Regions from separate parts of the Serratia grimesii genome, predicted to be linked through region 1. Evidence: riboswitches for the same ligand, from Rfam matches in the RefSeq annotation. Region 1 holds a riboswitch; each other region holds the start of a gene.

Evidence for each region. Region 1 has a riboswitch for thiamine pyrophosphate ahead of thiB (thiamine ABC transporter substrate binding subunit). Riboswitches for the same ligand answer to the same signal wherever they lie in the genome.
Region 2: another riboswitch for thiamine pyrophosphate. It lies ahead of tenA (thiaminase II); the one in region 1 lies ahead of thiB (thiamine ABC transporter substrate binding subunit).
Region 3: another riboswitch for thiamine pyrophosphate. It lies ahead of thiC (phosphomethylpyrimidine synthase ThiC); the one in region 1 lies ahead of thiB (thiamine ABC transporter substrate binding subunit).
Region 4: another riboswitch for thiamine pyrophosphate. It lies ahead of thiM (hydroxyethylthiazole kinase); the one in region 1 lies ahead of thiB (thiamine ABC transporter substrate binding subunit).

What each region holds. Positions count from the first base shown of each region.
Region 1 is NZ_LT883155.1:722,920-728,330, forward strand. Features, by position in the region: gene ilvB (acetolactate synthase large subunit) at 1-158, opposite strand, end outside; gene ivbL (ilvB operon leader peptide IvbL) at 270-386, opposite strand; gene thiQ (thiamine ABC transporter ATP-binding protein ThiQ) at 475-1,179, opposite strand; gene thiP (thiamine/thiamine pyrophosphate ABC transporter permease ThiP) at 1,166-2,773, opposite strand; gene thiB (thiamine ABC transporter substrate binding subunit) at 2,749-3,735, opposite strand; TPP riboswitch at 3,793-3,899, opposite strand; gene sgrR (HTH-type transcriptional regulator SgrR) at 3,937-5,411, opposite strand, start outside.
Region 2 is NZ_LT883155.1:3,302,894-3,308,304, forward strand. Features, by position in the region: gene gap (type I glyceraldehyde-3-phosphate dehydrogenase) at 1-40, opposite strand, end outside; gene SGBXF1_RS15635 (GlxA family transcriptional regulator) at 119-1,093, opposite strand; gene SGBXF1_RS15640 (LLM class flavin-dependent oxidoreductase) at 1,229-2,251, opposite strand; TPP riboswitch at 2,432-2,534, shown strand; gene tenA (thiaminase II) at 2,597-3,277, shown strand; gene SGBXF1_RS15650 (ABC transporter ATP-binding protein) at 3,274-4,029, shown strand; gene SGBXF1_RS15655 (ABC transporter permease) at 4,026-4,793, shown strand; gene SGBXF1_RS15660 (ABC transporter substrate-binding protein) at 4,809-5,411, shown strand, end outside.
Region 3 is NZ_LT883155.1:339,429-344,839, forward strand. Features, by position in the region: gene SGBXF1_RS01520 (HesA/MoeB/ThiF family protein) at 1-590, opposite strand, end outside; gene thiE (thiamine phosphate synthase) at 595-1,233, opposite strand; gene thiC (phosphomethylpyrimidine synthase ThiC) at 1,226-3,169, opposite strand; TPP riboswitch at 3,284-3,408, opposite strand; gene SGBXF1_RS01535 (Rsd/AlgQ family anti-sigma factor) at 3,448-3,951, opposite strand; gene nudC (NAD(+) diphosphatase) at 4,051-4,818, shown strand; gene hemE (uroporphyrinogen decarboxylase) at 4,857-5,411, shown strand, end outside.
Region 4 is NZ_LT883155.1:3,842,115-3,847,525, forward strand. Features, by position in the region: gene SGBXF1_RS18070 (methyltransferase) at 1-96, opposite strand, end outside; gene SGBXF1_RS18075 (inhibitor of vertebrate lysozyme family protein) at 444-902, opposite strand; gene thiD (bifunctional hydroxymethylpyrimidine kinase/phosphomethylpyrimidine kinase) at 989-1,789, opposite strand; gene thiM (hydroxyethylthiazole kinase) at 1,786-2,580, opposite strand; TPP riboswitch at 2,617-2,708, opposite strand; gene SGBXF1_RS18090 (GNAT family N-acetyltransferase) at 2,777-3,202, shown strand; gene SGBXF1_RS18095 (MFS transporter) at 3,241-4,506, opposite strand; gene SGBXF1_RS18100 (sugar phosphate isomerase/epimerase family protein) at 4,614-5,411, opposite strand, start outside.

The sequences.
Region 1 (5,411 bases):
TGAATGCGGGTGCTTTGGCTCAGTGCGTCATACAGCGGCAGTGCAGCGCCGCCGGGAATGCCGGCAACGGTGGTGATGCCCTGACGTTCCAGCAGATGAACGATCAGCTGTGCGCCGGTGAAGCGGTTGCCTTGCTGTGGCGTGCCCGAAATTGCCATGTTCCTATCCTTTCTCAAGGCCGGTTCGCTTTTCTGGGCAGGGGGCTGAAACTAAAAACCCCGCCCGGTTTGCGCCGGCGGGGTTTGGGAATCGATGCGTTGATTCGGACCCTACGGCGCATTGCCGACGACCACCACCACACGCACGACGACCATCACCGCGGCTGGTAGCGCGGTAACTAGTAGGGTCGAAGTCAGCGAGGATGCGATCACAGGGAACCTTATCATCAGTAAAAAAAGTCAGGATTTTATAAAACCACAGGCGCAAAATTCGCACAACAGGTTTATTTGCGCAGCATAAAAAACGCGCTGCGGATCACGCTTTGTGTGAAATGCCGAGCACTCTGGCTTCTGGTGCGCTGCCGTCCAGCAGCGCCTGCGTTGGACCGTCGTAAAAAATGCGGCCATCGACCACCAGCAAGGTGCGTGGCGCAATACGTGCAGCATCATCCAGGTTGTGAGAGACCATCAGCAATGTCAGGTTGCGCTGGTCGCAAACTTCTTGCAGTAGCTGCAACATTTCATTGCGCAGTGCTGGGTCGAGTGCTGAAAAAGGCTCGTCGAGCAACAGGATTGGCTGTTGCCTGATCAGACAGCGGGCCAAGGCTGCACGCTGTCGCTGCCCCCCGGATAGCTGTGACGGCAGGCGCAGTACATGTTCTTCCAATCCGACTTGTCGCGCGATTTGTGCCAACTGTTGCTTCTGTTCTTCGTTCAGCCGCAATCCGGGATCCAAACCTAATCCGATGTTTTGCGCCACCGTCAGATGGGCGAACAGGTTATTTTCCTGAAACAGCATCGAGACAGGGCGTTTAGCCGGTGGCGTTGTGGTGTGGTCGCTGCCATCTAGCCGCAGTTTACCGCTGGTGGCTGACAGGAACCCGGCAATCAGGCTAAGAAGCGTACTTTTGCCCGCCCCGCTGGGGCCAAGCACCGCGACACGTTCGCCTGGTTCAATGCGTAGATCAAAGCGCATTGGCAGGTGTTCATACAGGTAGGTCAGTTTTTCAAGATCTATCATGGTGGCCCGGTAAACGTTCGATCAGGGTAAACAGCAGGAAGCACAACAGTAGCAGCAACAGTGCGGTGACCGCGCCGTCATTACTGCGATAGGCACCAATCTGCTGATACAGGTAAAAAGGCAGGGTGCGGAAGTGCTCGTTGCCAAACAGGGCCACCACACCGAAATCGCCAATCGACAGTACGCAGGCGAAGGCCAGCGCCTGGGCCAGTGGGCGGCGCAATGCTTTTAGTTCGATAAGCCGCAGTCGCTGCCAGCCGTGGATATCCAGCGACAGGCACAGCGGGTTATAGCGTTCGGCCAGGTCACGCATCGGGTTTTCCAGCACTTTCAGCGCGTAGGGCACCGCCATCAGTGCATTGGTGAGGATCACCAGCGCATACGGCGACTGCGGCAGCCCCACGGTATCGCTTAACAACAAGAAGAAGCCGGTCGCCAGCACGATACCCGGCATTGCCAGGATCACCATACCGCTCAGCTCAAGTCGCTGGCCCCAGCGCAGCCGCTGTTGCAACTTCAGCTCACGGCTGCTCCACAGCAGCATCATGGTCAGTACCACGCACAGCGCACCGGCACCGAGAGCAATACGTAACGAGGTGAATAACGCCTGCCACAGCACCTGTTGTTGCAGTACGCTGACCAGGCTTTGGTTGGCACCGTCGGCAATGACGGCCAATAGCGGGGGCAGCAGCAGTAGCAGCGCGGCGGCAATCAGCAAAAAATCACTCACGCGGCGCCACAAGCTGTCTTCCGGATTGCGCCAGATGTGGGCATGGGTACTGCCCACGGGCAGCGCCTGACTCAAGCGCTGGCTGAGCACCACCAGCCCCAGGCAGCAGGCCAGTTGGATCAGAGCCAGCAGTGCAGCGCGGCTGAGATCGTAGTCATAGCTGAGCGCCTGGTAGATCGCCAGTTCGATGGTGGTGGCCTGCGGCCCGCCGCCCAGTGACAACACGGTGGCGAAGCTGGCAAAGCACAGCATAAAGATCAGCGCGCCGCTCGGCAGGATCTGGCGACGCAGTGCTGGCCACTCAACGAAGCGGAATTGCTGCCAGCCGCTCATGCCAAGCTGGGCCGCTAATTGGCGTTGTTCGACCGGAATATTTTCCAGTGCCTGCAGCAGCAAGCGAGTCGCTAACGGCAGATTGAAGAACATGTGTGCCAACAGGATGCCCTGCAAACCGTAAGGGGAGAAACTGTAGTTAATGCCGAGCCAACCGCATATTGCAGCCAGCCAGCCTTGTCGGCCATAAACACTGAGCAGGCCGAACACCGCCACCAGTACCGGCAGCACCAGCGTCATGGCGCACAGCCGCAGCAGTAACTGGCGGCCGGGGAAACGGCGACGGAACAGTGCGCGTGCCAACAGGATCGCGGGCAGCACCGAGATCAGCGCCGACAACAACGCCTGCCAGAAGGTGAAACGCACCACATGCCACAGGTAGCTGTCCTGCCACAGACCCCGCCAGTCGCTTTCGGGCGCGTGTCGCCACAGCGAACCCATCGCCAGTACGGCGACGGTCAGGATCAGACCGGAAGCCAGCAGCCCCGGCCATAACCAGCGTGGGATCAGTGGCTGACGGCGGTTTGCCATGCCCGGATCCAGTTGCCGCGTTGTTTAGCCACGTCTTCAGCGCTGTATTGTAGCGCTGTCTGCGGTACGGTCATTTGCTCAAAACCTGCCGGTAGTTGGGTTTTGATCACCGGGTACATCCAGTTACCGGTAGGAATAGTGTTCTGGAACGCTGGAGTCACCATAAATTGCATAAAGCGCTCGGCCAGTGCCGGTTGTTTGCTGGCCTTGAGTTTGCCCGCCACTTCGACTTGCAGATAATGACCTTCGCTAAAGTTGGCAGCGGCGTAGCTGTCTTTCTTCTCTTCAATCAGATGATAGGCCGGAGAGGTGGTGTAGCTGAGTACCAGATCGCCTTCACCTTTCAGGAACAGACCGTAGGCTTCACTCCAGCCCTTGGTCACGGTGACGGTTTTCTTCGCCAGTTTCTGCCAAGCTTCGGGGGCTTTGTCACCATAAACTTTCTGCATCCACAGCAGCAGCCCCAGGCCCGGCGTGCTGGTGCGAGGATCTTCGTAAATCACTTTCCAATTTTGGTCGCTGTCGACCAGTTCTTTCAGGCTTGTGGGGGGATTTTTCAGTTTTTCTTTATTGTAAACAAAGGCAAAGTAGCCGTAGTCGTAAGGCACGAAGGTTTTATCCTGCCAGCCGCCGGGGACGCTTAACTGAGCGCTGTCGACGTTGCTTGGTGCGAATAAACCGGTTTGCTGCGCGGCCTGTAACAGGTTGTTGTCCAACCCCAGAACCACGTCGGCGGCACTGTTTTTGCCTTCCATACGTAGACGGTTAAGCAGTGATACGCCATCTTCCAGTGCCACGAATTTCAGCTCACAGTCGCACTGGGCCTCAAAGGCCTTTTTGACTGCCGGACCAGGGCCCCAGTCTGCAGCGAAGGAATCATAGGTGTAGACCGTCAGCGTGGGTTTGGCGAACACCGGCGCGGCGCTCAGCAACAATAATAAGGGCAGACTTTTTTTGACCACTTTGCACTCCTGAACATTTAGGGGGCAAGGGTATCTGAGGGGGCGAGTGGCGGCTGCCGGTTCGCTAGGCTCAAATCCCTCCGCCGGTATTGACCGGATCAGGTTCGACGGGTTTATTCTCAGCAAAATCGGCACGCCGCATTTTTGCACCCCGTTGAGACGGCGCCATTGTAAAGACTAACGGGCGTCGGTGAAAGGCGCTTATGCTTCCGGCGGCGCAAACCACGCGGATTTAAAATCAAACCAGCCGAGGGTGTTCATCCGCACACCGCGCATACTGCGTTGACCATGCAATTGCAACCAGTGGTGGAACAGCGGGTGTAGCTGATGGCTGCTGACCAGACGTCGGCCAAAATCGGCCAGCGGTAAGGTATTGGCGCGCCACAACGTCGCATCTTCAGCGAGATCTTCATTCATGCAGTGCTGCATTAGCGGCAACTCATACAGCGTGGCGAACAGCGAGAATTCCAGCGGCAGATAGAAGTTAGCGCTGCCTAGCCACACATCGCTGATCGCATCGCCTTTATGCCAGGTATCGTAATCGACGATCTGAATCTTCAGCTTGATACCCTGTTGCACCAGCAAGGGTTCGATCGCCTGTTGAATGGCGTGGAATTCCGAGTGTTCGCTGTAGAAGGTCAGTGTCAGTTCGGTTAACCCAGACGGCTTGGATTGTAGTGCCAGCGCACGGTTATGGTGCCAGCGCGGCAGAATGCCATAGGCGGGAGACCAATAGCGTTGATAGACTGGCCCGGCGTTGCTCAGCAGTGAAATCGGGTTGATCAACTCACACAGCCAACTGCGAATGGCCGGATCCGCCGCCAATGAGGAGCGCTGATCAAACAGCAGGAAATAGCAGCCTTCTTCCAACCGGCTTTCCAGTTCATTTTTGCCAGTGTCGTCCGCCTGCAACTGGACGCCGGAGTGCACCAGTTCTTCGGTCACTTCCGGCAGCACCCAGATGTTCACCTCATCGATCAGTGCGCGGTAACCAAAGTAATCGTCGAAGGCGTGAATTTTCATCTGGCTGCGGTGGTTGCGTACCACACTGTACGGTCCGGTTCCTATTGGATGGCGTGAGAACTCCGGCAGACTCTGCCACTCACGTGGGAGGATCATGGCGTGCACAGAACCCAGCAACCAGGGTAGCCAGTAGTCGGGGCTGAGCAGGTGCACGTCAATCACGTATGGCGTCGGCGAGATCACGCGCTCGATATGGGAAAACAGGGGCTGTGGCATCAAGCGACTGAGCGTACTGATGACATCCTCCATTTCCAGCTCGCGGCCATGATGAAAATGAATCGCCGGACGCAGATAAAAACGCCAATGCAGCGGTGTTAAAGCTTGCCAATGATGCGCGAGGTCTGATTCCAGTTCCCCGTTTTCCTCATTTATGCGCGTCAGTCCGCTGAAAATCTGCCGTGCCAAATGGGTTTCCGAACGTCGTAACGCTGAACCGGGCAACAGGTTGTACAACTGGCGATAGTAGAGCACGCGCAGAATGTGTTTGCCCTGACGAAAGCTGCGGCCCAGTTGGGACAGCAGCATCTGCCGCACCACATTTTTATCGCCGACCAGTTGCACCAGTTGATCAATACGGTCTTGCTCCAACAATTCTTCCGCACGCTGCTGCTGCAATGCCAGGCCAGTGTAGTGGAAGGTGAGCCGCGAACGTT
Region 2 (5,411 bases), 2.5 Mb from region 1:
TGCCGATTCTGCCGAATCCATTAATGCCTACTTTGACCATGATCTACTCCTTCGTTATTGGCTCTGCTGCCAATGTAGGTCGAAGGCGTTATGACGTAAATGACGTTTATAGATCAATTTACGCCAACATGCGTGAATGGAAACGTTCGCGATACTCGGTAGGTGTCAGTTGTAAATGTCGTTCAAAAACGCGCCGCAGATTGAGACCATTACCAAACCCGCAGTTCATGGCGATTTGCTCAATACCTTCAGCACTCTGTTCCAAACGTTGCCGGGCCAGATACAGGCGCCCTTCTTCAACAAATTTAGCGGGTGAAATGCCCGTCTCACGCGTGAAAACGCGGGTAAAGTTTCGCGGGCTCATCGCGACCCGCTCTGCCAGTTTTTCTACACCGAGATCGCTGGACAGGTTTTCCAGGATCCAGGACTGGAGATCGCGGATCGGGCCAGGGTTTTTAGCCTGATTCAACGGATAACGACTGAACTGCGCCTGACCGCCAGGCCGACGCAGGAACATCACCAGGTCTTGCGCCACTTCGCGTGCCTGAACAAAACCGTAATCGTCTTCCACCAGCGCCAGGGTGAGATCGAACCCGGAACTGACACCGCCGGAGGTCCAGACAGAGCCATCCTGAACATACAGCGGCCCATTTTCGACGTGTATTTTGGGGAAGCGGGCCTGCAACGTTTCCAGCAGTCGCCAATGGGTGGTTGCCCGGCGTCCATCGAGTAAACCAGCCTCTGCAAGTAGCAAAGCGCCACCGCATACCGACGCAATACGTCGCGCTTTAGGTGCGGCGCGGCGCAGCCAATCGACCACATAAGCACTTTCTTCCGCGGTCGCCCCTTTTCCCGTCACGATGATGGTGTCGCGCTCCTGATCAGGATCGAGATCCGAGAGACGATGATCGGCGAGCAGATTCAATCCAGACAAACCGTGCACCACCCGATGGGGTTGTGTGGTGGCCAGCGACATTTGATAAAGCGGCGCGTCATGGGGCCTCAAGCGGTTGGCCTGCATCAGGATGTCAGCGATTCCCGCCGACTCGAACAACATGCCCCCTTCGGGGACGATAATCAGAAATGTATGCATGTCCTTAAAATACAAATTGAGCAAAATAAGTCAAGAATGTGCTATCCGCAGAGGCACGTTAATTTGCTGCCCCTGCTTTGAATTTCAGAGAAGCCCACCACAGGCAGTTCAGGCGGGCTCGTCGTCATCGAACTATCAGCGCCAACCCAGCGCCGGGGCGACATGCGTCAAGATCGATTCAATCACATGGGCGTTATAGTCAACGCCCAATTGGTTTGGCACGGTCAACAGCAAGGTGTCCGCTTCGGCAATGGCTTCGTCCTGCGCCAGTTGTTTGATCAACAGCTCTGGCTCAGCGGCATAACTGCGGCCGAATATGGCTCGGGTCTGCTGATCGATATACCCCACCTGATCGCCTTCCTGACCGCTATTGCCGAAATAACTGCGATCCTGCGAATTCATCAATGCAAAGATACTGCGGCTGACCGACACACGGGGTTCGCGCTGATGCCCTGCTGCTTTCCAGGCTTCACGGTACTCGCGAATTTGCTTGGCCTGCTGCACGTGAAACGGCTCGCCCGTCTCGTCATTTTTTAACGTCGAGCTTTGCAGGTTCATCCCCAATTTCGCCGCCCAGACTGCTGTGGCGTTCGAGCTGGCCCCCCACCAGATACGATCCCTCAAGCCTGCGGAGAAAGGCTCAACACGCAACAGTCCCGGCGGGTTGGGGAACATCGGCTGTGGGTTCGGTTCGGCAAAACCTTCACCACGCAGCGCATCGAGTAACACCTCGGTATGGCGACGGGCCATATCGGCTTCGGTCTCGCCTTCGGCGGGCGTATAGCCAAAGTAACGCCAGCCCTCAATGACCTGCTCGGGAGAACCGCGGCTAATGCCAAGCTGCAAGCGTCCACCAGAAATCAGATCAGCAGCACCGGCGTCTTCGACCATATAAAGTGGGTTTTCATAGCGCATATCGATCACACCGGTGCCGATCTCAATACGTTGAGTTTTTGCGCCAATGGCAGCCAACAGCGGGAACGGCGAGCCTAGCTGACGCGCAAAGTGATGCACGCGGAAGTAAGCCCCATCCGCCCCCAATTCTTCTGCCGCGACAGCGAGATCGATGGATTGCAGCAACGCATCCGCAGCAGAACGGGTACCCGACTGTGACGAAGGCGTCCAGTGACCAAACGAGAGAAATCCAATTTTCTTCATAGGAGTAGCCCTTAGATTCAATTATGACCGGATTACAGTGACAAAAATGCCCCCGCTCAGGCCAGAAAAATTGTGTGCGATCGCACTAAACGAACCGTTTTGAGCTAACGAAAGACGCCCTTATTGCAGCCCAACTCGACCGCCCGATCGTTGTAATCAAAAAGTAAATATCGTATAACAGGCTCCTCCGAGGGGTGTCCTGTTACGGGCTGAGATGGCACAAGCCGAACCCTTTGAACCTGATCTGGGTCATGCCAGCGAAGGGACGGGTCGGCAATAACACCATCAGTCATTGCCTGTTCATACCTCAGCGCGCCCGGATCTCCACACACTTTTGGAGGTCCCATGTTTACCCCTCAATTTGATAATGGTCTTTACGGACGGCTGCGCCAGCAGGCCGGTAGCCACTGGCAGGACTATGTCGCACACCCTTTTATTCAGCAACTGGCTGCCGGCACACTACCTGAGCCCGCATTCCGCCGCTATCTGACCCAGGATTACCTGTTCCTGATCCACTTTGCCCGCGCCTATGCGCTGCTGGTCAGCAAACTGCGGACCCTGCCGGAGATGCGTGCGGCCACCGCCTCCCTCAACGCCATTGTCGCCGAACTGCCTTTGCATCTGGCCTATTGCGCAGACTGGGGGCTGAGCGAACCAGACATTGCCGCCGAACCTGAGGCCGCAGAAACCCTCAACTACACCCGCTATGTACTCGATATCGGCCACGCCGGTGATGCGCTTGATCTGCTCGCCGCGCTGATGCCCTGCGTCGCCGGTTATGCCGAAATTGGTTTGCGGCTGCTGGGCGACCCTGCCACGGTAATGCAAGGCAACCCTTATGCCTCATGGATCCGTAACTATGGTGATCCTGCCTATCTGTCCGGGGTGCAGGCCGCACTCGATCTACTGGAAAACGTTAGTCACCAGCGTGGAGCTGAAAGCCGACTGGCCGAACTGTCGACCATCTTCACCACTGCGACCCGGCTGGAGTCTGCCTTCTGGCAAATGGGGTTGAATGCCAAATGAGTAGCGGTAACGCTCAGTATGACGGCGTGCGACCGGGTATTCAGGTGCGGGATTTGACTCTGCGCTTTGGCCCGCAAGTAATTTTCGACCGGCTAAATTTCGATATCGCAGGCGGCAGTTTTGTCGCCTTGCTCGGCGCAAGCGGTGCAGGGAAAACCAGCTTACTGAAGATCATTGCCGGGTTGGCGAAACCCACGTCCGGCACGGTCACAGGCAGCGATGGCCTGCCGATCCCCGGACGCATCGCCTACATGGGGCAAAAAGATTTGCTCTATCCGTGGCTAACCATTGCTCAAAACATTAGCCTCGGCGCACGGCTACGGGGTGAAAAAGTCGACCGTTCCTGGGCAGAACATCTGCTGGAACGCGTAGGTCTGAGCGGGTATGGCAGTGCCTTGCCGGCGGCCTTGTCCGGTGGGATGCGCCAACGCGCAGCCATCGCCCGCACCTTGTATGAGCGCCAACCGATCGTATTGATGGATGAACCTTTCTCGGCGCTGGACACCATTACCCGCGCAAAAATCCAGCAGCTTGCCGCCGAGCTGCTGGCACAACATACCGTGTTACTGATTACCCACGATCCCATGGAGGCCTGCCGCCTTAGTCACCGCTTGCTGGTCTTGTCACGCTATCCCGCCGGCATTGACGACAGCCATGTCATTGAGGGCCTGCCGCCACGTGCACCGGACGATCCCCAACTGCTGAAAAGCCAGAGCGAGCTGCTGCTGCAACTGGTGAGGGCAGCCGAATGAAACCTATGGTGGAAAGCCGCCTGTCACGAATGCGCCGCAGCCTGACAGTATTTGTCGGCCTGTTATTGCTATGGGGATGGGCCACCTTGGGTGATATACCCGCCTTCCTGTTGCCTTCACCGTCTGCGGTCGCGCAGGCGCTTTGGAATGACCGGGCTTATCTCGCTTATCACACGCTGATTACGGCCTCAGAAATAGCCTGCGGCCTGCTGGCAGGGGTGTTGCTGGGGGCCGCACTAGCGCTGTGCATGATTTTCTCGCCACGGCTGCAACGCTGGCTGATGCCCCTGGTGCTGACCAGTCAGGCGATCCCGGTGTTTGCGCTGGCCCCGCTGTTAGTGCTGTGGTTTGGTTTTGGCATGAGCGCCAAAGTGGTGATGGCGGTGCTGGTGATCTTCTTTCCTGTCACCTCTGCGTTCTTTGATGGACTGCGGCGGGTCAATAACGACTATCTCGACCTGGCACGTACCCTGCGTGCCTCCCCCTGGGCCCAACTGCGGCATGTGCGGCTGATGGCGGCGTTGCCGGCCTTCGGTTCCGGGCTACGCATGGCCGCCGCCGTCGCCCCGATAGGCGCCATCATCGGCGAATGGGTCGGTTCGGCGGAAGGTTTAGGTTACGTAATGCTTAACGCTAACGCACGCATGCAGACCGACGTCTGTTTTGCTGCGCTGTTTATTCTGGTGCTGATGACCGTCTTGCTCTGGGTGACGGTAGACGCGCTGCTGCTACGCCTTATTAACTGGGCGCCGGAAAATGACTGATAAAAGGAATCAACAATGATTAAAAATACCCTCTGCGGGCTGCTGCTCAGCGCTACGCTGGCCGGGCAAGCAACCGCTGCCGAAAAACTGACGCTGGTGCTTGATTGGTACATCAACCCCGATCACGCGCCTATCATGGTGGCCGAACAGATCGGAGCTTTCAAGGCCGAAGGCCTCGACGTCAAGATTGTGCCCCCGTCTGATCCCGCGTTGCCTCCGCGGCTGGTTGCAGCAAAACAGGCCGACCTCGCCATCACTTATCAACCACAATTGCATTTCTTTGCCGATCAAGGTCTACCGTTAATGCGTGTGGGCACCCTGATTAACTCACCGCTGAATACCATCATCACGCTGGATAAAACCATCACCACTCCTGCGGGCCTAAAGGGCAAGAAAATCGGCTATTCGGTCAGCGGTATTGAACAAGCGACGCTGGCAACTATGCTCCAGCATGAACATATCAACCCCAATGACACCCACTTGATCAACGTTAACTTCCAGTTGACCAGCGCCTTGCTGGCAGGACAGGTCGATGCGGTTATCGGCGGTTATCGCAATATTGAAGCGCTTGAATTGAAGTTACAGGGAAAAGATCCGGTGGTGTTTAACGTTGAAGAT
Region 3 (5,411 bases), 380 kb from region 1:
ACGCCAACTACCGGACCGAGTACGCCAGCGGTTCGGCAGTTGCGTTGGGGTTCCGTTTGCTCTGGATACAAGCAGGCATAGCAACCCTGGGCATAGGGTGGCTCAATCACCAACAATTGGCCGCTGAAACCTACTGCACTGCCACTGATCAGCGGCTTGCCGGCTTTGATGCAGGCGGCATTCACCGCATGGCGGGTTTCCATGTTATCGCTACAATCCAAAATTAAATCAGCGCGTTGTACGGCACGCTGTAACACCTCCCCCTGCAAACGCTGTTCCAGCGCGATGGATTCGACCATCGGGTTCAGCGCCTGTAGCTGGTGCTTTGCCAGAGCGGCTTTGCTTTGGGAAACGTCGGGGCTGCGATAGAGGATTTGACGCTGCAAATTGGTGACGTGCAGCCTGTCGTCATCGGCCAGCAGCAAGGTACCAACACCGGCTGCCGCTAAATAGAGTGAGGCGGGGGAGCCTAATCCCCCTAACCCGACAATCAGTGCCGTCGAACCTTTTAGTTTCTCCTGGCCGGCTGGGCCAATGTCTTCCAGCAGCAATTGGCGGCTGTAACGCAGAAACTCTTGATCGTTCAACATGGCGCTACTCCTTGCCTTCGATCAACTGCAGCAGTTGGGCGGTGGCGGCACGCCAGTCTGCGGCCTGAGTAATTGCGCTGACGACGGCCACGCTGCCAACGCCACAATCCAGTACGGCTGCTACGCGATCGATACTGATCCCGCCGATCGCTACCGTTGGGTAGTCACTCAACCCGGCGACATGGCGCTTTAACTCCACCAGACCCTGTGGGGCGGAAGGCATATCTTTGGTTTGCGTCGGAAAAATATGCCCCAGCGCGATATAGGAAGGTTTCACCGCAATGGCGCGGGCCAGTTCGGCATCGTCGTGGGTGGAAACGCCCAAACGCAATCCGGCGCGGTGAATAGCTGCCAGATCGGTGGTATCCAGATCTTCCTGACCGAGATGAACGCCATAGGCACCGTGTTTAATCGCCAACTGCCAGTAGTCATTGATGAACAACCGTGCGTTATACCGTTTACCGAGGGCAATGGCTGTGGCGATATCCTCTTCGACCTGCTCATCCGGCAAATCCTTAATCCGCAGTTGAATCGTGGTGACACCGGCTTCCAATAGACGGGCAATCCATTCAACGCTGTCGACGACAGGGTATAACCCCAACTTGTGCGGCGTGGCGGGGAAAGGTGTGTTGATATCAGTCATTGCGAAGTTCCTCCTGCAGATTACTGGCGCTGTGGTATAGCTCACTACCGCGTGAGCGGAACTCGGCCGACATTTTCTCCATACCGGTTATCTGCACTTCTACTGGTTTGGCGGCTTCCTGGGCTGCGGCATAGTCACGCACTTCCTGCGAGATTTTCATCGAGCAGAATTTGGGCCCACACATGGAACAAAAATGGGCGATTTTGCCGGATTCCTGCGGTAGGGTTTCATCGTGATAAGCACGTGCGGTAGCTGGATCGAGTGCCAGGTTGAACTGATCTTCCCAGCGAAATTCGAAGCGTGCTTTTGACATGGCGTTATCGCGGATCTGCGCACCGGGATGGCCTTTGGCCAGATCAGCAGCGTGGGCGGCAATCTTGTAGGTGATCAGTCCCTGTTTGACGTCTTCTTTGTTCGGCAGGCCGAGGTGTTCCTTTGGCGTCACGTAGCAGAGCATGGCACAGCCGAACCAGCCAATCATGGCGGCCCCAATACCGGAGGTGAAATGGTCATAGCCTGGGGCAATATCGGTGGTCAGAGGGCCGAGGGTGTAAAACGGTGCTTCGTGGCAGTGTTCCAACTCTTCGGTCATGTTGCGGCGGATCATCTGCATTGGCACGTGGCCGGGGCCTTCGATCATCACCTGCACGTCATATTCCCAGGCAATTTTGGTCAGCTCACCCAGGGTGTGCAGTTCGGCGAACTGCGCCTCGTCGTTGGCGTCCTGAATCGAACCCGGCCGCAGACCGTCGCCGAGGGAGAGAGAAACGTCATAGGCGGCGCAAATCTCACAGATTTCGCGGAAGTGCTGATACAAGAAGTTTTCCTGATGATGGGACAGGCACCACTTAGCCATGATCGAACCGCCGCGAGAGACGATGCCGGTCAGGCGTTTAGCGGTCATCGGCACGTAACGCAGCAGTACACCGGCGTGAATGGTGAAGTAGTCAACCCCTTGTTCTGCCTGTTCCAGCAGCGTATCGCGGAACATTTCCCAGGTGAGGTTTTCCGCCACGCCGTTCACCTTTTCCAGTGCCTGATAGATGGGCACCGTGCCAATCGGCACCGGGCTATTACGTAAGATCCATTCGCGAGTTTCGTGGATATAACGACCGGTGGATAAATCCATCACGGTGTCCGCACCCCAGCGGGTAGACCACACCAGTTTCTCGACTTCTTCCTCGATCGAAGAGGTTACTGCCGAGTTGCCGATGTTGGCGTTCACTTTCACCAGGAAGTTACGGCCGATGATCATCGGTTCGGATTCAGGGTGATTAATATTGGCAGGAATGATGGCGCGACCTGCGGCCACTTCCTGGCGGACGAATTCCGGTGTGATGTTTTCCGGCAGGTTGGCGCCCCAGCTTTGTCCTGGATGCTGGTGGCGTAATACTTCGCCGCGGATACGTTCGCGGCCCATATTTTCGCGGATGGCGATAAACTCCATTTCGGGTGTGACAGTACCGGCACGTGCGTAGTGCAACTGGGTGACACATTTGCCAGGTTGCGCCTTACGGGGCAGCGGGAGGTGTTCAAAACGCAGGTGATCCAGACCTTCATCCGCCAAGCGCTGCTGAGTGAAACCTGAACTCACGTTTTTGAGTGCTTCGGTATCACCGCGTTCGGTGATCCAACCGGCGCGTAGCTTCGCCAGGCCGGTGTGTACGTTGAGTTCAGACTGCGGATCGCCGTAAGGGCCTGCGGTGTCATACACCGGAATAGCTTCGTTCTGTTCGTACTGCGGATTGTCTTTGTCGCCACCAATCAGCGTCGGGCTGAGCTGAATTTCACGCATCGGTACCTGCAGATCGCTACGTGAGCCCTGCAAATAAATACGGCGTGAGTTGGGAAATGAAACGCCCTGTAGAGTATCAATAAACTGTTGGGCTTCTTCGCGTTGCTCTTTACGGGCACGGGGTTTTTTAACGTTAGACATAGCAAGTTCCTACCAGTGTGTTGGGTTGGGAAAGTTGCTTGTCTGGAGCTCGGAGGGAGTAATGATGCTGGCCAGCAGGGCGGGATTGTCCCAAATTTGGGCACCTGCCTGTGGCGATAGATTACTCTTGTTCCCTTCGCGGGTATTAACCCGATCAGGTTCCGCGGATCCCGAATTAACGGTCTCAGCCTGGCCAATTTGATGAACAAATCAGGCGCTAGGCACTCCGACAAGATGCCCCCCAGTATAGGAGGGATAATAAAAAACACTACAAAATTTTAACGGGCCTGATCCAACGTTGCGTCCGGCTGGGCTTGCTGCCAGGCTTCCGCAGCCAGTTGGATCAACTTATCTTCCAGGGTAAAACGTGCTGCCAGCGTTTCACCGATATCTGACAACGCCTGATGGAATTCCAGACACACATCCTGATCAATATCTACTTCGGTATAGCGATCATGGAATGCCATGATCTGCTCGGTATTCGCCCAAAGCTTGGGGTAGATATTAACTGCCAGAGACATTTTCGGACTGGATGCGCCTTCCACTTGTTTGATAATTCTGTCATAGATATGAAAATGGCCGGCAGAGAGATAATCCACCAGATTATGGCAGAAGTTCTCCAGCGCTTTTTCATTCAGCGGCGTATGCTTTTCTTTGTTCGGTTTGATACCAACGAGGGTGCAATAAGCGACCAGCAGTTGCTTGCGGGCCTGAAGCCATTGATCAACTAATTCATTACTACCACCAACGCGCTGAGTCAGGCTTTCCAAACGGTTGAGCATGTTTGACTCCGTAAGTAATAAAACGTAACAGTAAGTTATTAAAATGTAACAAGGCCGATTTGTAGAGTGCCAGTGAAGCTGAGGTTGTGCAACAACGATATGGAACTTGCATTAACGGGTAATGAAAATGGCTGGTGGATCGTCAGCCATGAAAGCAAACTTTGGTTACCGAACGGTGAATTACCGTGTGGTTTGGCCGCATCATTCTCCTTGCAGGGAAGAATGGCTCGTACTATTGGCGAATGGGAAGGGTTGCCGGTCTGGTTGGTCCGCCATGCGATGCCACAGGAAATGGGCTCGGTACGCCAACTGCTTGAAGTCGATCGCGGGTTGTTTCAACTCGCCGGACGCGGTGTGCAACTGGCCGAGTTTTATCGTTCTCATCGCTACTGTGGTTATTGCGGTCATGAGATGCATCTCAGCCGTACCGAGAGCGCCTGTCTGTGCAGCCATTGCCGGGAGCGTTACTACCCGCAAATAGCACCTTGCGTGATTGTCGCCATTCGGCGCGATGATGAGATCTTGTTGGCCCAACATGTGCGTCATCGCGGTGGTATTCATACCGTACTGGCCGGTTTTGTTGAGGTTGGCGAAACGCTGGAACAGGCGGCAGCGCGTGAGGTAATGGAGGAAAGTAACATTGAAATCAAAAACCTGCGTTATGTCACCTCGCAACCTTGGCCGTTCCCGCATTCGCTGATGATGGCCTTTATGGCCGATTACCACCGGGGTGAGATCCGTCACGATCCCAAAGAGCTGCTGAATGCCGGCTGGTACCGCTATGATCAGTTGCCACTATTGCCACCGCCTGGCACCGTGGCGCGCCGTTTGATAGAGGACACCGTAGCCTTATGCCGTGAGCAATAAATCGCTACAATACCGGCAGATGAATAAGGGAGCCCATAATGAATGAGTTGAAGAACGATCGTTACCTGCGCGCGCTGATGCGTCAGCCAGTGGATGTGACCCCCGTATGGATGATGCGTCAGGCCGGTCGTTATTTGCCGGAGTACAAAGCCACCCGCGCCGAGGCCGGTGATTTCATGTCGCTGTGCAAGAATGCGGAACTGGCCTGTGAGGTTACGTTGCAGCCACTGCGTCGTTTCCCATTAGATGCTGCCATTCTGTTCTCCGACATCCTCACCATCCCAGACGCTATGGGGCTCGGGTTGTATTTTGAAGCAGGTGAAGGCCCACGTTTCTCCTCTCCTATCACCAGCCGTGCCGATGTGGATAAGCTGCCAGCGTTCGATCCGGAAGTGGAACTGGGTTATGTGATGAATGCAGTGCGCACTATCCGTCGTGAGTTGAAAGGTGAAGTACCGCTGATCGGTTTCTCAGGCAGCCCGTGGACATTGGCAACGTATATGGTGGAAGGCGGTAGCAGCAAGGCCTTTACCAAGCTGAAAAAAATGATGTACGCCGAGCCAGCCACGCTACATTTGCTGCTCGATAAGCTG
Region 4 (5,411 bases), 2.0 Mb from region 1:
CCGCAAGGCGGCCTGCACGGTGAATCCCATCGTTTGATCCAACAAATATAATGATGCTTTTTCATCTTCAGAAAGAGTAACCTGATTAGTTGCCATGATCATAATGCTCCGTTTGGATATTTAACCCCAGACACCATTGCAAAAAACTGCAATGCTTATTTTCCGGTGAAAACAAATTCGCCAAACAAGATCATAGACACTAAATAAAATAAAACCACAAAATATGTATTGATATTTTCCGGTGTGAAAAATAAAATATTCAACCGATTAAATACTAAGGAGAAAAATATAATGAATAATACAGATCGGGTATCATTAGATAATCAATTAATTATAAATTAAAACTATTCCTATCGGAGTTGATTTAATATTAATTTTATTTTAATAATTCCCATATTCCGCATAAAACCGGCTGAATACATCCGCACTCAGCCGAATACTGACTATTTCCAGTCGGGATTATTCTCGAACTGTTGTTTCAGCAGCGCTTTCATGTCCTCGTCCGGCTTACCCAACCATTGATACTTGGCGTATTTCTTCGGATGATCAACCGCTTCCGGCTTGTTGGCCACTTCGACGCGTACCGCCCAAGCTTGCGACTTGTCTTCTTTAAACGCCACCATCATAAAATTGTTGGCACAGTCGTGGGGTTTACACACATTACCCACCAGATAGTTTTGGCCCTTCCAGCTCAGACTCTGCGCCGGGGTTGATGTCCCCACGCCCTTACGCGCCCAACCCGGCAAGCGGGCCTGGCCTTTCACCATGTTCTGCCAACTGGTCTGGTACCCCGGCTGCTGGATCACATCTGAGGTAGTGACAATTTGTTGGGCAAAGCTGCCCGCGCTAAAGCTGAGTAACACGCCGAAGATGGCACCGCGAAGTGCGTTTTGTCCTGTCATGGCCTTCTCCTTTAATAAAATTCATTCGCACCCGGCCAAAACCGGGCCTGAATTTAGTCAGACCACAGTGACGGCAAAAAGTTGAGTCACCACCAGGCATGGAAATGATGTACCGGCCCGATCCCCTGACCTACTTCCAAGGTGTCGGCTTGCTGCAACGCTTTTTGTAGATAATCCTTGGCTGAAGCCACCGTGCCGGCCCAATCATCATGGCGCGGGCGTAACGCGGCTAATGCGGCGGAAAGTGTACAACCGGTACCGTGCGTATGGCGGGTCGCCACACGCGGCGCGGTGAAACGCTGTTCCTGTCCAGCACTAAACAGCCAGTCCGGGCTTTCACTTTCGCTCAGATGACCCCCCTTCATCAGCACCGCCTGACACCCCATCGCCAACAGCGCCTGGCCTTGCTCGCGCATCTGTCGTTCATTTTCCGCCGGAGCACATTCCAACAATGCCGCAGCTTCTGGCAGATTCGGCGTGATAATCGATACCAATGGCAACAGTTCGCGACGAATAGAATCTACTGCCTCTGGCGCCAACAGTGGATCACCACTTTTCGCCAGCATAACGGTATCCAGCACCACAAATGTCGGTTGGTAATGGCGCAAACGCTCCGCCACCGCCAGCACAATGTCGGTGTTAGCCAGCATACCGATTTTTGTGCTGTCGATACGCACATCACTGAACACAGAGTCGAGCTGAGCGGCAACAAAAGCAGGGTCAATATTGTAAACCGACTGTACCCCGCGGGTATTTTGGGCCACCAACGCGGTAATAACGGAAGTTCCGTAAGCCCCCAACGCAGAGAAGGCCTTCAGGTCAGCCTGGATACCTGCACCGCCGCTCGGATCGGTACCCGCGATGGTCAATGCGTTAATCCGTTTCATTGCAGATCCTCCGGTCGCAGTTGATACAAAGCGTCGAGGAACGCAGGGGTAAAACTGCCCGGTCCGGCGGCATGCTGCGTAGCACGTTCACCACAAAGCGACATCACCCGGCAGGCAGTCGCCACATTGTCCAGCCGATCGCCCGGCAGACTGCAAAATGCCGCCACCACCGCCGACAGGGCACAACCGGTTCCCACGACCCGTGTCATCAGCGCGTCCCCTCCTGCAACGGCCCACTCACGCTGGCCGTCGGTGACATAATCCACGACCCCGGTTACCGCGACTATGGCACCACTGATCCGTGCCAACTCACGCGCGGCGGGTAAAGCCGCCAGCGAATCGTCCGTGCTATCAACGCCGCGCCCGTTTGCCTGTAAACCGCTCAACGCCATGATTTCAGAAGCATTACCGCGAATCGCTGCCGGATTTTCACCTAACAAGCGCTGGGCAAATGCGGTGCGGTACACCAACCCCCCCACCGCCACCGGATCCAGTGTCCATGGCGTTCCCGCCGCATTAGCGGCCTCCACAGCCACCAGCATGGATTCGGCACGTGAAGCATTGAGAGTACCAATGTTAATCAGCAAAGCATTCGCCAGCCGGCTGAACTGCGCCGCTTCGGTCGGTTCCACCACCATCGCAGGGGAAGCACCGAGCGCCAGCAACACGTTAGCCGTCAGTTCCTGCACAACTTCGTTGGTCAGGCAGTGAATCAATGGGGGTTGGCGTTTAAATTGGGTCAAACAAGCCGCGGCACGGGCGCCGGGTAAAGCATCAGGTCGAGCGAACATATTCCTCCCAACCGGCGTTCAAGAAGGCGGGTACCGGTTGAGGCACCGAGACTTCCCTACGCTGGCATAATCCAGATCAGGTAATACGGGTAAAATCTCAGCCCCTAGAGGCACCCCGAGTCAAGACGACCATTATTGAGGTTGCCGCCGGTGAGGTCAATCGCGCTATAGTGTCAAAAAATAAAAAGGAGATGCCATGCAGATAAGAACATACCAAGAGGCCGACCGCCCTTTCCTGCGCACGCTATATTTGGCGTCACGCAAAGCGGCGTTTACGTGGCGCGATACTGCCGGTTATCGGCTGGAAGACTTCGATCGTTCAACGCTGGGTGAGGATATCTGGGTTGCGGAAGACCAAGGGAGGCTACTGGGGTTTGTATCGATTTATCGCCAAGATAACTTTATTCACAACCTGTATGTCGATCCTCACCTGCCGCCCTTGGGTGTCGGCAGCGCCTTACTGCAGGCGGCTGAACAGACGTTTACTGCCACCGGGTCATTGAAATGTCTGGTGAAAAATGAAAAGGCGTTGGCGTTTTACCATAAGCATGGCTGGAGAACGATCACCACGGGCAATGACGGCACGGAAGACTACTACCTGATGCATTCCCCTGCAAAATAAGGGCACGGCATATACCGTGCCCATCAAAGCAAACCTGATCAGGCAGCAGATACTTCCTGGGTCAATTTTGCACGCGCACGGATATTTCTCACCAACAGTCCCGACACGATAATCCCTGCGCAGGCAAACATGCCCATCAGACCAAAGACGATCTTGTAGCCGGTTAGCCCTGGGAAGGCATCGAGAATGTGGCCGTACAGGCTGAAACAAAACATCGCCGGGGCATAACCGATAAAGCTGCCTAACGCCATGGCCGCACCGGTGTGTTCTTCGTCAATTTCAGCCTCACCGATAGGTGCAAAGAACACCGCACGCTGGGTAAAGACCACGGCACCAAATCCTAGCGTACAAGCCATACCCAGATAGACCGGCATTTGTTCGTGCGGCAACAGAATCAAAAGTGCCAGCGCCACTGCGCTAATAATAAAGGTATAGAATAAGTACTTGCTGGGAGACTTTAATACTTTATCGGCAATTAAACCGCCAATAGGCCCACCCACCATTTTAAGGCAGTACTGATTAATAATTCCGTATGCACCTACCAATGCAATCGGTAATGCATAGACATTACTTAGGAAAGGAATAAAGAACGTCAATCCACAATACACGGCGTAGACGCAGAAAACGCTAAAAGCAATCAGCCATACCGTTTTGTTTTTTAATACGCTACTCATGCCTGGCTTGTTACTTGCAGGCATTTCATTCTTCGGCAACTTACTTTCCTGCGGGTGTTCTTTCATCACAAAAAGAATAATAACCCCTACGGCAATAGCGATCGCTGAATAGAACAGTATCCCGACCTTAAAGCCAAGATAGCCGCTGCCAAAAGCGGTAAACAACGCCAGTGCGGAAAATGCCACCACGGTATCGACCACACCGCGGCCCGTCTCGAAAAAACCAAACAAACGCCCTTGCTGAGTATTATCCCCCAACATACTTACCGATTTCAGTAACACCGGCCAGTTCAGCATGTCGCAGGTCACCCCAAATAGCGCCCAGACAAACAAAATCCCCCAGTAGCCAGGCATACTTGACAGGTAGATGCCGAGCAAACCTGTAGCTATCAATGAAAAAGACATGGTGAATCGCCGTGGCAGGCGATCGGAGAAATAAATTGATAAGAAGAAACCAATGGTCGTCACAATAGAGTTGACCGACATGGCATTACCTATTTCACCGTTGCTCAGATGAAAATATTCTTGCATGGGCACATAAAACGCATCTTTAAGGGAGGGCAATTTATATATTGTTCCCCCGCATAGAACCAACAAGCTAAATAGCGCCCATCTTTTTTTAGTCAGCATAATCCCCTCACAGCCATTAAATAATAAGCGGTGTTGTTACCCCAATGATGAGACGAACGAATCTTCACATCAGTGAGAATGTGTCATTTATAAATTTATTTATTATATTACGTCGGGGTTAATAGCCCCTTGGCTTGCTGCATCAGACTGTCGATAATAGTACGAACGTAGTGAATTTGATTTAATGCATCTTGAGATTCTTTTTTTAACCTTTCCTCCAGCCCCTGCTCTGGTAATGGTGTTTCACTCATTTCACGCCATGGGATATAAGGGTTATCGCCCTCACCGCTGAAACGAAACGGCGGAGCATAATAATCCACTTCTTCTTCCAGACCATAGGCGGTGACCTGTGGTTGATCCTCTCCCAAACAAATGAGCCCCAACAACAGCTCCCTGAATGGTAAATCGCCCTGTCCAGAAATGCAGGCGCGGTGCCCCAGGCCATTATTTTCACGGACAATAAGCGCATCCTTGATATGCACCTGTGTGATTTCTCCTGCCATTGCTGCCAGTGCCGGCAAGGGTTCTTCATTGGCATTAATCATGTTGGCGAAATCAAACAACAGGGAAAGTTGAGGGAAATCTGCTGCCTGGATCAAACTCACCAGTTCATGGCTCTTGAGATCTTCATGTTGTTCGAGGGTAAAACTCAGACCTGTGTGCTGGTAACGCTGCTTTATATACTGAATATCTGCGCTGATTCGCGCCAAGACCTCTTGTAATGCCCCCTGATAACGCGGATAAAAACGAACCGAACTTGCGCCGCATTTAAGGGCGATAGTGACCGCCTGATCGATTGTTTGCGCATCGGACGCGCTGGTTTCGATATGAACATCCAAACCGTAATGCTGCGCCTGTTCACCAAACCTGCGCAGCCTGTCGTCATCGGCATGGCAAAGTGCCTG